2 regions of the Streptomyces subrutilus genome follow, and region 2 is predicted to be linked to the other one. Evidence: predicted binding sites of a transcription regulator. Region 2 holds the regulator's gene; the other holds the start of a gene.

Region 1 (4,405 bases), 960 kb from region 2:
ACGTGGTGCGGGCGTCCGACGAGGGCGCGCAGGTCGTCCGCGCCGATGGCGAGGGGCAGTTCCCGTTCGCCCAGCTCGTGCTGGGAGGCCACCTTGCGCAGCAGGCGCGCCAGGGAGCGCTCCAGGGCGCGCACGCCGGCCTCACGGGTGTACTCGCCGGCCAGCCTGCGCAGCGCCGGCTCCTCCAGGACGACCTCGTCGGCGCCGAGCCCCGCGCGCTCCAGCTGCCGGGGCAGCAGGTGGTCGCGGGCGATGACGACCTTCTCGTCCTCGGTGTAGCCGTCGAGCCGGACGATCTCCATCCGGTCGGCGAGCGCCTCCGGGATGGCCTCCAGCACGTTGGCGGTGGCCAGGAAGACCACGTCGCTGAGGTCGAGTTCGACCTCCAGGTAGTGGTCGCGGAAGGTGTGGTTCTGGGCCGGGTCCAGGACCTCCAGCAGGGCGGCCGCGGGGTCGCCGCGGAAGTCGGAGCCCACCTTGTCGATCTCGTCGAGCAGGACCACCGGGTTCATGGAACCGGCCTCCTTGATGGCCCGTACGATCCGGCCCGGCAGGGCGCCCACGTAGGTCCGGCGGTGTCCGCGCACCTCGGCCTCGTCCCGTACGCCGCCGAGGGCGACGCGGACGAAGCTGCGGCCCATGGCGTGCGCGACGGACTCGCCGAGGGAGGTCTTGCCGACTCCGGGCGGTCCGACGAGGGCCAGCACGGCGCCGCCGCGGCGTCCGCCGATGACGCCCATCCCGCGCTCGCCGCGCCGCTTGCGCACGGCGAGGTACTCGGTGATGCGGTCCTTCACGTCGGCCAGTCCGGCGTGCTCGGCGTCGAGCACGGCGCGGGCGCCGCGGATGTCGTAGGCGTCCTCGGTCCGCTCGTTCCAGGGCAGTTCGAGGACGGTGTCGAGCCAGGTCCGGATCCAGGAGCCCTCGGGGCTCTGGTCGCTGGACCGCTCCAGCTTCTCGACCTCCTTGAGGGCGGCCTCGCGCACCTTCTCGGGGAGGTCGGCGGCCTCGACGCGGGCGCGGTAGTCGTCGGACTCCTCGCCGTCCTTCTCGCCGTTCAGCTCGCGCAGTTCCTTGCGCACGGCCTCCAGCTGGCGGCGCAGCAGGAACTCGCGCTGCTGCTTGTCGACGCCGTCCTGGACGTCCTTGGCGATGGACTCGGCGACGTCCTGTTCGGCGAGGTGGTCGGAGAGCGCCCTGACGGCCAGCCGCAGGCGGGCGACGGGGTCGGCGGTCTCCAGCAGCTCGACCTTCTGGGCGAGGGTGAGGAAGGGCGAGTAGCCCGAGTTGTCGGCGAGGGCGGAGACGCCCTCGATCTGCTGGACCCGGTCGACGACCTGCCAGGCCCCGCGCTTCTTGAGCCAGGTGGTGGCCAGCGCCTTGTACTCGGTGACGAGCTCGGTGACCGCTCCGGGCAGCGGGTCGGGCACCTCCTCGTCCACGGTCTCGCCCTCGACCCACAGGGCGGCGCCGGGCCCGGTGGTCCCGGCCCCGATGCGGACCCGGCCGCGGCCGCGGATGAGGGCGCCCGGGTCTCCGTCGGAGAGCCGTCCGACCTGCTCCACGGTGCCGAGCACGCCGGTCCCGGCGTACGTGCCGTCGATCCGCGGCACGAGCAGCACCTGGGGCTTGCCGGTGCCCGCCGCGGCCTGGGCCGCTTCCACGGCGCCGCGCACCTCGGCGTCGGACAGGTCGAGCGGTACGACCATTCCGGGCAGCACGACCTCGTCGTCGAGCGGCAGCACGGGCAGGGTGAGCGTTGCGGGCGTCGAAGCCATGATCTTCCCTCCGGCAGTGAAGTTGAGCTATGCCGACTCAATGCACCCGCGCCGCCCGATGTTCCCCGACGGGCGTTCGCCCGGGGCGAACGCCCGCCGGCCGCGTCACCCACCTGCCCGAACACCACACCTAGGGGGCGAGTCCGTCCTCCCGCAGGCCCGCGAGGACGGCCGCGCCGAGGGCCTGGACCGCGGAGAGCGGGCGGACCATCACGGTCATCTCGTCGATCCGGCCCTCGTCGTCGAAATGGAACAGGTCGATGCCGTGGACCTGCCGCCCGCCGATCCCCGCCCGGAAGACGAGGCCGTGCGCCGGCGCCTCCTTCCCGTCCGCCCCGGTCTCGTCGGCCCCCTCCAGGGCGCCGACGTAACGGAAGTCCTCGAAGGTGCGCAGCAGGACGCCGAGCAGCCCGAGCACCTCGGCCTTCCCCTCGAAGGGGACGAACTTGACCGGGCTGTGCAGGCGGACCCCCTCGGTGAACAGCTCCGACAGCGCGGCGTGGTCGCGCGCCTCGACGGCGGCGCGGAAGCGTGCGGCGGTCTCCATGGCCTGATCCCCTCCCCATACTCATCAATATGACTAGTCTTATTCTTGAGTACGCTGCGCGCCCGGACAAGGGTGCGTACGGGACGAGAGAAGAGGGGGCGGGCCATGGCCCTGCGGCACGCCGTGCTGGCGGCCCTGCTGAGCGGTGAGTTCAGCGGCTACGAACTGGCCAAGTCCTTCGACCTGGGCGTCGCGAACTTCTGGCACGCCCTCCCCCAGCAGCTCTACGCGGAACTGGCCGGGCTGGAGAAGGACGGGCTGGTCACGGGGCGGCAGGTGGTCCAGGAGACCCGACCCAACAAGCGGCTCTTCCGCGTCACCGACGCCGGTCTGCGGGAGCTGGAGCGGTTCGCGGCGCCGCCGTCGAAGCCGTCGTTCATCCGGGACGACCTGCTGGTGAAGGTGCAGGCGGTCGACCGCGTCGGGGCCGGACCGGTGATCGACCAGCTGGAGGAGCGGGCGGCGGCGGCCGCGGCCAAGATCGACCTGCTCGGCAGGATGCTGCTGCGGATGCGCGGGGCCGCGACCGAGGAGGAGTTCCTGCTCGGCGGCGAGCCCGTGGGCCCGTACCTGACCTGCCTGCGCGGTCTGGCCTTCGAGGAGGGGCACCGGGACTGGTGCCTGCGCACGGCCGGGATCCTGCGGAACCGGGAGGCGCTCCGTGCGACCCGGTGACGCGGCTGCGGACGGCGGCCCGCAGGCCGGGGGCACGGCGGGCGGCGGCACGGCGGGCGGGGGCACGGCGGGCGGCGGCACGGCGGGCGGCGGCACGGCGGGCGGCGGCACGGCGGGCGGCGGCACGGCGGGCGGCGGCACGGCGGGCGGCGGCGTGCGCGGCGCCCGCGCGGAGACCGGCGGCGCGGACCGGCGCGGCCACCTCCGGTACGTGGCCCTCGGCGACAGCCACACCGAAGGGGTCGGCGACGGCGACGACACGACCGGGCTGCGCGGCTGGGCCGACCGGCTCGCGGAGCTGATCGCGGCCGCCGAGCCGACGGCGCGCTACGCCAACCTGGCCGTGCGCGGCCGGCTCGCCCACCAGGTCCGCGCCGGGCAGCTGGCGCCCGCCCTGGCCCTGCGGCCCGATCTGGCCACGGTCGTCGCGGGGGTCAACGACGTGCTGCGGCCGCGGTTCGACGCGGGGCGGGTCGCGGGGGAGGTGGAGGCGATGTTCGCCGCGCTGACCGGCGCCGGGACCCACGTGGTCACCCTCGCCTTCCCCGACCTCGGGCGGATCGCACCGCTGGCCCGGCCCCTCGCGCCGCGCCTGACCGAGCTCGACGCCCGGATCCGCGCCGCGGCCGCCCGCCACGGCGTCACGGTCGTCGACACCTCCGGGCACGCCGTCAGCACCGACCCGCGGCTGTGGACCGCGGACCGGCTGCACGCCAGTCCCCTGGGGCACGAGCGGATCGCCGCTGCGGTGGCCGAGGCCCTGGGGCTGCCCGGCAGCGGCGACGCCTGGACCCGGCCGCTGCCGCCCCGGCCGCTGCCCGGAGGCCCGGAGGCGCTGGCGGCGGAACTGCGCTGGGCGGCCGCGTTCCTGGGCCCCTGGCTGGGCCGCCGGCTGCGCGGCCGCTCCTCGGGCGACGGCCGCACGGCCAAGCGCCCGCTCCTGACGGGCGCGGCCGCCGCGCGGGAAGCCCCCTAGCCGGCCGAGACGCGGACGTCGCCGGAGGTGGTCTTCACGGACAGCCGGGAGGCGGCCGCGTCGTCGGTGGGCACGGTGACCTCGCGGGAGCCCGAGGTGGTGGAGACCGCGACCCGGTAGGGGGCGCGCGGGACCTTCAGGGTGACCTCGCCCGAGGTGCTCTCCGTCCGGACCGCGTCCGGGGTCCGCGCGAAGTCCAGGCCGGTGTCGCCCGAGGCCGATCGGACGTCGGCGCTCGGGCCGGTCAGCGCGGTGCCCGTGATCGCGCCCGAGGTGGTGCGGACCTTCAGCGGACCGGCGATCCGCTCGGCCCGGACGTCGCCGGAGTCCGAGGTCAGCTCGGCGCCGGCCACGCCGCTCACCCGGATGTCGCCGCTGCCGCTCCGCAGCCGGACCGTGGCGGTGGCCGGCACCTCCAGGCGGTAGTCG
Region 2 (4,405 bases):
AAGACGGGGGAATCGCTTCAGGCACTGCGGGGGGTGGCAGTGGTGATGTCGGGTTCGAAGAGCTGGTGATCGCGCTGATCAAGGTTGACGAAGACCATTCCGTAACGCACCTCGCAGCGGACGGGCTGCGGCGCGCCCCGCGGGCGGCGCAGGCACCGGTAGGCACGTACGTCCTCGTCCTCCTCGCGCACGACGACGATCGGCTGGCCGAACAGGGTGACCATCAGCGAATCACCGGCGTACGGGATCGCGGTGGCGAGGTCGATGAACTGCCAGCCGGAGCGGTAGGCAGAGGCCATTTCGCGGCGGAACCCGCGGTCGTCGGGGGTCATGCGCCCGCGGACTTCCCACCCAGGCCCCAGCCGCTGTCGTCCTTGGGTACGACGGGCCCCCACCCGCTGTCGCCCTTGACGCTGCCCCAGCCGCTGTCGCTCACGCCGGTCGGACCGGCCCCCCAGCCGCTGTCGGCGGGCGCACTCGCCCAGCCCCCGGCCGCGAGCGAGATTCCACCGACAGCAGCAGCCGTAGAGAGAGCAATGGCAGCCACCGAGCGAAGCAATTTCTTGTACATGGTCGACGTTGTCCTCACTTGATGGATTCCTCTCCCCCGCATCTCAGACGATGACTGATCGAGCCACGCCATTGCCACCGTGGCGATGCATCATGTTCCTGTACATGCAGGACCCTGGGGGTGGGAGATTTGCCGAGTATGCGCATAAACCAGACACATCCCCATGCTGTGACGGACCTGTGCGACCTCGGGGCCGAGCTGTACGCAAGTGCGCTCAGCTCGGGCCGAATCGCCCGCGAGGAGGTCGAGCAGACGCCCTGCCTGCTGGAATTCGCGCTGCTGCACCCTGATCCGGACGACGACAACTGGCTCCGCCCGGTTCCCCCCTCGGTGGCACTGGCCCAGCGCCTGCATCCGCTGGAACGGGAGATCCTGCACCGCAGGCGGTCCTCCATCGCGCTCACCGAAGCGTTTGAGCCATTCATGGCCATCAGTGCGCTGACGCCGGCGCCCACCCACGCGATCACCGTGCTGGAGGGATTCAACAGGATCAACGCGGCGCTCAACGTCGCCACCGCCGAGTGCCAGGCCGAAATGCTCACCATCCAGCCGGGCGGCGGGCGTTCCGAGAACATACTCAACCAGGCGATCGAGCGGGACCAGCCGCTCATCCGGCGCGGGGTCAGCATGCGGACCCTCTACCAGCACACCGTCCGGCACAGCCGCGGCACCATGGCGTACGTGGACCGCATGGCGAGCGGGAAGGTCGAGATCCGGACGTTGGAGGAGCTGGTCGAACGCCTCATCATCTGTGACGAATCGGTCGCTTTCATCCCGGCCAGCGACGACCAGCAGATCGCCCTGGAGCTCCGCCACCCGGCCCTCGTCCGCTACCTGATCCGCGTCTTCGAACAGCTCTGGCGCCGGGCCACCCCCCTCAACGAGCAGATCCCCTACGACCCGACGCCGTCCGGCATCTCGGGCGTCCAGCGCTCGATCGCCCAGCTGCTCGTCGAGGGCCACGTCGACGAGGCCATCGCCCGCCGCCTCGGCATGAACGTCCGCACCTGCCGCGCCCACATCGCCAAGCTGGCCACGGCCCTGGGCAGCGGCAGCCGCGCCCAACTCGGCTACCTGATAGCCCAGTCGGGCATCCTGGGCCGCGTCTCGGGCGCCCTGCCGGAGCCCCGGGACTGACGCGAAGGCCCCGCCCGGACGTTCCCGGGCGGGGCCTTCCGCGGTGCCGTCGCCGGCGCGGGCCGGTCAGTCCAGCGGGCGCTTCGGAGTCGGCCGCCAGACCACCAGGGCGTTGCCCGGCTGCGGGGCCTGGTACGGGACCAGGTCGCGGCGGTACGAGGCGTGGACCTGGGCCTCGCGCTGGCGTAGGACCGCGGCGGCGCCGTCGACCGCCGCCGAGAGCTCGGCCACCCGCTGCTGGAGCGCGGCGACCTGGTTCTCCAGTTCGATGATCCGCTTGATGCCCGCCAGGTTGATGCCCTCGTCCTGGGACAGCGCCTGCACCGTGCGGAGCAGTTCGATGTCCCGGGCCGAATAGCGCCGGCCGCGCCCGGCCGTGCGGCCCGGGGAGACCAGGCCGAGGCGGTCGTACTGGCGGAGGGTCTGCGGATGCAGGCCCGAGAGCTGGGCGGCCACCGAGATCACGTAGACCGGGGTCTCGTCCGTGAGCTGGTAGTGGCTCCTGCGGCGGCCGTCCATGTCATGCTCCCTTCGCGGACTCGAACAGCGCGGAGCGCGGGTCCTCGGACGCCGTCGCCTCGCGGTACGTCTCCAACGCCTCGCGGGCCTTGTCCGAGAGCTCGGTCGGTACCGCGACCTCCACCGTCACCAGCAGGTCCCCGCGGGTGCCGTCCTTGCGGACCGCGCCCTTTCCGCGGGCCCGCATCGTACGCCCGTTGGGAGTGCCCGGGGGCAGCTTTAGCGTGACCGACGGCCCGTTCAGCGTCGGAACCTTCACCTCGGCGCCCAGGGCGGCCTCCGCGAAGGTCACCGGCACGGTCACCGTGAGGTTGTCGTCCTTGCGGCCGAACACCGGGTGGGTGCCGACGTGCACGACCACGTACAGGTCGCCGCCCGGACCGCCCCGCTCGCCCGGTGCGCCCTTGCCGCGCAGCCGGATCCGCTGGCCGTCCGAGACGCCCGCCGGGATGCGGACCTGCATCGTGCGCGACGAGCGGGCGCGACCGCTGCCCTTGCACACGTCGCAGGGGGTCTCGGCGATCAGGCCGCGGCCCTTGCAGTCGGCGCAGGGGTCGGTCAGCGAGAAGCCGCCGCCGCTGCCCCGCGAGACCTGTCCGGTGCCGACGCAGGTCGGGCACACCCGAGGGGTGCCGTTCTTGTCGCCGGTGCCCGCGCAGGCCTTGCAGGGGGACTGCGAGGACATCCGGAGCGGGACCGTGGCCCCGTCCACCGCCTCCGTGAAGGAGAGGGTGACCTCCGACTCGATGTCCTGGCCGCGGCGCGGCTGGGCCCGGGTGCCCGGGCCCGCACCGGCGCCGCCGCGGTTGAACAGCCCGCCGAACACATCGCCCAGGCCGCCGCCGAAGCCGCCGCCCGCCGTGCCCTGCTGCTGCCCGCCGAAGAGGTCGCCGAGGTCGAAGTTGGTGAAGCCCCCGCCCCCGCCCGGCCCGGGGCGGAAGCCGCCGCCGTTGCCGAACAGGGCGCGGGCCTCGTCGTACTCCTTGCGCTTCTTCGGGTCGCCGAGGACGTCGTTCGCCTCGGAGACCTCCTTGAAGCGCTCCTCGGCCGAGGCGTCGCCCTTGTTGGCGTCCGGGTGGAACTCGCGGGCGAGCTTCCGGTACGCCTTCTTGATCTCGGCCTCGGTGGCGTCCTTCGGGACACCGAGGACCTTGTAGTAGTCCTTCTCGACGAAGTCCTTCGTGCTCATCCCCGGTGTCCCTCCTCCCGTACCGCTTCTTCCAGTGGTGCGTCAGCCCTTGTCGGGGGCATCCGCGTCCTTGTCCGACGGCGCTTCGCCCTCCGCCGGCTCGGACTTGGGGGCCGCGCCCGGCTGGGGCTCGGCCACCGCGACCCGCGCGGGACGGATCGTCCGCTCGCCGATCCGGTACCCGGGCTGCAGGATCGCCACGCAGGTCGTCTCGGTGACGTCCGGCGCGTACGAGTGCATCAGGGCCTCGTGGATCGTCGGGTCGAAGGGCTCGCCCTCCTTGCCGAACTGCTGCAGCCCCATCTTGGCCGCGACCGTCTCCAGCGACTCGGCCACCGACTTGAAGCCGCCGACCAGCTCGCCGTGCTCCCGCGCCCGGCCGATGTCGTCCAGGGTCGGGAGCAGCTCGCTCAGGAGGGACGCGACCGCGATCTCCTTGACGGTGACCCGGTCCCGGTCGACCCGGCGACGGTAGTTCTGGTACTCCGCCTGGAGCCGCTGGAGGTCCGCCGTGCGCTCGGAGAGCGCCGTACGGGACTGGTCCAGCTGCGCCAGCAGCGCGGTCTCCTGGCCGACGGACTCCGCTTCGCCCGCGGCCGGGGCCGCCTCCTCCTTGGCGGAGTCGGCGGCCTTCGGCTCATCGGGCGTGCCGTCGGCGGGGACTTCGGGCTTCTCGTCGAATCCCGGGGTCTCCTCCGACATCAGGCAGCGCCGCCCTTCGGCTTCTCGTCGTCGACGATCTCGGCGTCGACGACGTCGTCGTCGGCCTTGGCCTGGCCCGCGTCACCGGCAGCGGCGCCAGCGGCACCCTGCGCGGCCTGCGCGTCGGCGTAGATCGCCTGGCCGAGCTTCTGGCTGACCGCGGCGAGCTTCTCCGTCGCGGTGCGGATCTCGGCGGTGTCCTCGCCCTTCAGGGTCTCCTTGAGCTCGGAGACGGCCGTCTCGACCTCGGTCTTGACGTCGGCCGGGACCTTGTCCTCGTTGTCCTT

The links. The regulator HspR, encoded in region 2, represses chaperone genes until heat shock. The targets are predictions, from matches to a motif close to TTGAGNNNNNNNNNCTCAA.
Region 1: a site for HspR is predicted at 1,801-1,819, ahead of lon (endopeptidase La). Genes of this name have one in related genera too.

What each region holds. Positions count from the first base shown of each region.
Region 1 is NZ_CP023701.1:2,664,372-2,668,776, forward strand. Features, by position in the region: gene lon (endopeptidase La) at 1-1,778, opposite strand, end outside; gene CP968_RS11295 (nuclear transport factor 2 family protein) at 1,909-2,325, opposite strand; gene CP968_RS11300 (PadR family transcriptional regulator) at 2,431-3,000, shown strand; gene CP968_RS11305 (SGNH/GDSL hydrolase family protein) at 3,155-3,976, shown strand; gene CP968_RS11310 (DUF4097 family beta strand repeat-containing protein) at 3,973-4,405, opposite strand, start outside.
Region 2 is NZ_CP023701.1:3,621,904-3,626,308, forward strand. Features, by position in the region: gene CP968_RS15820 (Rieske (2Fe-2S) protein) at 18-332, opposite strand; gene CP968_RS15825 (helix-turn-helix transcriptional regulator) at 710-1,708, shown strand; gene CP968_RS15830 (heat shock protein transcriptional repressor HspR) at 1,775-2,227, opposite strand; gene dnaJ (molecular chaperone DnaJ) at 2,229-3,416, opposite strand; gene grpE (nucleotide exchange factor GrpE) at 3,459-4,118, opposite strand; gene dnaK (molecular chaperone DnaK) at 4,118-4,405, opposite strand, start outside.